Regions from separate parts of the Syntrophomonas sp. UBA5494 genome, predicted to be linked through region 2. Evidence: predicted binding sites of a transcription regulator. Region 2 holds the regulator's gene; the other holds the start of a gene.
The links. The regulator CtsR, encoded in region 2, represses protease genes until heat stress. The targets are predictions, from matches to a motif close to AAGGTCAANNAAGGTCAAAT.
Positions count from the first base shown of each region.

Region 1: dnaK (molecular chaperone DnaK) is a predicted target of CtsR. The motif match lies at 918-937, and genes of this name have one in related genera.

Region 1 covers NZ_DIPG01000056.1:15,955-18,426, forward strand. Annotated here, with positions in the region: gene B3W37_RS06600 (peptidoglycan D,D-transpeptidase FtsI family protein) at 1-877, shown strand, start outside; gene dnaK (molecular chaperone DnaK) at 1,083-2,472, shown strand, end outside.
Region 2 covers NZ_DIPG01000038.1:75,706-78,177, forward strand. Annotated here, with positions in the region: gene pilM (pilus assembly protein PilM) at 1-448, shown strand, start outside; gene B3W37_RS04135 (CtsR family transcriptional regulator) at 888-1,325, shown strand; gene B3W37_RS04140 (UvrB/UvrC motif-containing protein) at 1,339-1,851, shown strand; gene B3W37_RS04145 (protein arginine kinase) at 1,865-2,472, shown strand, end outside.

The DNA of each region.
Region 1 (2,472 bases), on a different contig from region 2:
TATCAGCCTGATAATAGCCAGCGACCCTTATAGCACCCTTACCAACCGGGCCTTAAGCAGGTATCACCCCGGCTCCATCTTTAAAATACTGGTAGCCGCAGCAGCTTTAGAAGAAGGAGCCGTCACCGTTGACGATTATTTTGAATGCGATGGGGCCTACGATTTTAATTCTCAGGTGTCCATTTCCTGTCTGAAAAAAGAAGGTCATGGCCGGATTGATCTGACCACTGCATTTACGCGTTCCTGTAATCCCAGTTTTATAGCGGTCGGGGAAGCTTTGGGCAGAAACAATTTAATGAAATATGTGGAGCGGTTCCACCTCACTGATGAAACCCTTCAAGGTTATGTGGCTGACACTGATTACAGCTATGTGAATATTGAAGCCGGACCTGCCGCACTGGGGAATGCTTGTGTGGGGCAAAAAGGGGTGATGCTCACTCCATTGCAATTGACCTCCATGATTGCGACGATCGCCGATGAGGGTTTCTGGAAAGCGCCTTCCCTGGTGCGCTACAGCGTAGATCAGTATGGCAGCACAGAAGTCTGGCCTGATCAATCCAAGCAAAAAGTAATCAGCCTGGAAACTGCCGCCGTGATGCGGCAGATGATGGAAAAAGTGATTACAGAAGGGAGCGGCCAGAGCGCCGCCATGCAGGAAGTGCCAATTGCAGGGAAAACCGGTACCAGTCAGACCGGCACAATTGATAATAGTACCACCCCTCCCCGTGAAATACTCAACGCTTGGTTTGGCGGATACTTCCCCGCCGCTGAACCCCGCTTTGCTATCGTGGTTCTGGCTGAAGACGGTGAAAGCGGCAGCAAAGACGCTGCCCCGGTGTTCCGCGACATCGTACAGGGAATGATGAATTACTATTAAAAACCCGCTGCGTATCAGGACGGAATATGTAAATAAATTGCTTTGACCTTTATTGACTATTAATAAGGTGCATATTATAATAAAAGACAGATATTAGGAAAGCTGGTGACTGATTTAAGGCTGCTTCACCCAGCCGGATGAAAAATACCATATTTATATTTCAATATGAGTTTGGCTCATGATTTACTTGAGGAGGTGTATAGTAATGGCCAAAGCAGTTGGAATTGACCTGGGTACGACCAACTCCGTTGTCGCAGTGATTGAGGGGGGGAGCCCCACGGTTATAATAAATGCCGAAGGATCTAGAACAACACCTTCGGTAGTTGCTTTTAAAGAGGGAAAAGGCCGCCTGGTGGGACAGGTTGCCAAGCGCCAAGGAGCCTTGAATCCTGAAAAGACCTTTTACTCGGTAAAAAGATTTATCGGACGGCGTTTTAAAGAGGTTGAAGACGAGCGCAAGCTGGTGCCCTACCAGGTTAGCGCGGGGCCGGCTGATGCGGTTCGATTCAAGGTTGATGACAAATTCTATGCTGCGGAAGAGATTTCCGCAATGATATTGAGCAAGCTGGCGGAGGATGCTTCCAATTACTTGGGAGAAAAGGTGGTCGATGCGGTTATCACCGTACCGGCTTACTTTAACGACGCCCAGCGCCAGGCTACCAAAGACGCCGGAAAAATCGCGGGGTTAAATGTTTTGAGAATAATAAATGAACCGACCGCTGCCGCCCTGGCCTATGGTTTGGAAAAGAAGACTAATGAAACCATACTGGTCTTTGACCTGGGCGGCGGGACTTTTGACGTGTCCATCCTGGAGGTCGGGGACGGGGTTTTTGAAGTGAAATCCACTAATGGGGACACTCATCTGGGAGGAGACAATTTTGACAAGGCTATCGTGGATTGGCTGGCGGAGGAATTCAAAAAGGATTACGGCATCGACCTGAGGAAAGACAAACAGAGTCTGCAGCGCTTGACTGAAGCGGCGGAAAAGGCCAAAGTAGAACTTTCCAGCGTATTGGAGACCCAGGTTAGTCTGCCGTTTATTACCGCGGATGCCGATGGACCCAAACACCTGGATATAAAATTGACCCGGGCAAAATTTGAAGATCTGGTGCACGACCTGGTTGAAAGACTGCGCCAGCCCATTAAATCGGCTCTGGCAGATGCCAGGCTAAACGCCCCGGATATTGACGAGGTCATTCTGGTGGGCGGTTCTACCCGGGTGCCGGTGGTGCAAAAGCTGGTTGAAGAACTCACCGGAAAAAAGCCCAACATGAGCGTAAATCCCGACGAGGTTGTAGCGGTGGGAGCAGCCATTCAGGCCGGGGTATTGTCCGGTGAGGTCAAGGACGTGGTCTTACTGGATGTGACCCCCTTATCCCTGGGGGTGGAAACCATGGGCGGTATCATGACCCGCATCATTGAGCGCAATACCACCATTCCGGTGCGCCGCAGTGAAGTATTTTCCACTGCCGATGATAATCAGCCCGCGGTTGATATCCATGTCTTGCAGGGTGAGCGGGAAATGGCCCGTGACAATCGTTCTCTGGGACAATTCAAGCTGGAGGGGATTCCGCCTGCACCGCGGGGGATACCGC
Region 2 (2,472 bases):
GGGGAACGAAGATAAGCAAATACTATGGCTTCCCATCAAGGTGGAAGTCAATGGTCAACCTGCTCAGCTCGATGATGTGGTCCCCTGGGAGGCTGAGGTGACGTACACTCTCTTGCCGCCCCATCCGATTCTGCAAGAGATCCTGGAAGATACTGATGCATGCCGGTTGCGGGTTTACGTAAATGATGAGGAACTGGTGATAAACGCCCCGGGAGCCGGCATACTGATGGACGGAAAACCGGCCCCTACAACCGCGGAGTTGATCGACGGAAGCACCATCAGTCTGGATCACAGCATCAGCAGTGCCATTTTGAGCGATATATTTCAGGTTTATGGCTTGAATCCTAACCTCAACGCCAGGCTGGTGTTGAAAGTTAACGGGAGTGAGGCCGGTTTTACTACCCCCATCAAGGCTGGAGACCGCATCGAAGTATTCTGGGAAGAGTAGAACTTTTTATATACTCGTTCAGCTGCTTAAGGGAATCCTTTAATACAAGGACTCCCTTTCTTGTTTCTGCAAAAGCCAGCTTTGTACTGTCATACTGCCGGTAAAAACGGCTCTGCAGAGGCAGCCCGCCCGTTTATGGCTGATAGTCCGGCAAAGGACAGGGGCGTTTTTGCTATTTTGCCCTTCGAACGGCAACAATAGGTTTAGCACTAGCCACACCACCAGTTTGGAATGCTTAAGTATAAACGGCAATAACCGCTTTAACACCAAGGGACGCTCATACTTCAGGCCAGAGCCTGTTTTTAACTTAACGCTAAAAAGGGAGTTTGGCCGGAGCGAAAATTATCAGTCTTTCTAATAAAAGGATTTTCGTTTACTTTTCTCTATTTTATTATTAAAATAAACTTAAAGGTCAATAATAGTCAAAGGGGATCTGGCCTTGAGAAGAAGCATAACTGACCGAATCGAACAATATATTAAGGTGTTGATCAACCGCAGTGATCTTCAGCAGATAGAAATACAGCGGGCCGAGTTGGCTGAAACCTTTTCATGTGTGCCCTCGCAGGTGACTTATGTATTGTCCACCCGCTTCAGCTATAAAGACGGCTATATCACTGAAAGCAGACGCGGCGGCAAGGGCTTTGTGCGCATTACCCGCGTTAAATCAGATGCCGGTAGTTGCGGCCGGGTGCAGGCTGATATAAAGGACCTGATTGCTCATTTAAAGGAGGACCAGCATCTGGGAGAATCTGAAGCCCGCTTGCTCCAGGACTTATTGTTTACTCTTTTTATGGATCTTTCCAAAGAACAGCGACATCTGGTTTTATCCAAGCTGGTTGAGGCCATGGCCCGATATTCCGGCTTGCAGACCGACTAGGAGGCTATAGATTATGCAGTGCGATGAATGTAAACAAAAACCGGCTACAGTCCATTTAACCGAAATGTACAATGGGCAGAAGAGCGAAATGCATTTATGCCCATCGTGCGCAGCCAAAAAAGGCGCCTTGATGTTTGATCCCAGCCAGTTCAACATCCCTAACCTGCTGGGAGGATTTTTGGGCGGAAATCAAGCCCTGCAAGGTGCGGGTTTGGCCAATCCCACCACACAGGCTACCTGCCAGAATTGCGGGGTCAGGTTTATGGATATACGCAACACTGGTAAACTGGGATGCCCGAACTGCTATCAGGCTTTTGAGGATGAGCTGGAATCAGCACTGAAGAGGATTCACGGCAATAGCCAGCATACCGGCAAAATACCGCTGCGCAGCGGAGAAAAGACCAGGATAAAACGGCAGGTTGAAGACTTAAAGGAGCAGTTGCAGTCCGCGATTTTGGCAGAGGATTATGAGAAAGCCGCTGAAATTAGGGATGCATTAAAAGAAATTGAAAAAAAGCTGGATTAGAGGTGACATCCAGATGGGTATTGATTCTTTATTGTATAGCACTCATGTTGGTTGGATGGACAGTTCCGCCGGACCCGAAACGGATGTAGCCATAAGCAGCCGGGTCAGGCTGGCCCGAAATCTCGATGTTGTCCCTTTTCCGCATCTGTTGAATGAACAAACCGGAAAAAAAGTCATAGATCTGGTAAAGCAGGCTTGCTCCCAGAGTGAATATGAGCCCTTGCGGTCCCTGCAGGGGGTGACCTTTGACCAGCTCTCTGAACTGGACCGCCAGATACTGATGGAAAAGCACTTGATCAGTCCTCAGCACGCTCACTTCAATGACAGTTATCGGGGCTTGCTGGTTAATGAAGACGGTTCACGGTCCATAATGATCAATGAAGAGGATCACCTGAGAATACAAGGCCTGTTGCCGGGCTTTGACCTGGAAAGATGCAATGATGCAGTGCAGATGCTGGATGATGAACTGGAAAGGGTTCTAACCTACGCTTTTGACGGATACCGCGGTTATCTGACCGCCTGCCCCACCAATGTGGGCACCGGAATGAGGGCCTCGGTAATGCTGCATCTGCCAGGGATGGCCATGACGGCCCAAACCAACCGCATTTTTCACAATATCGG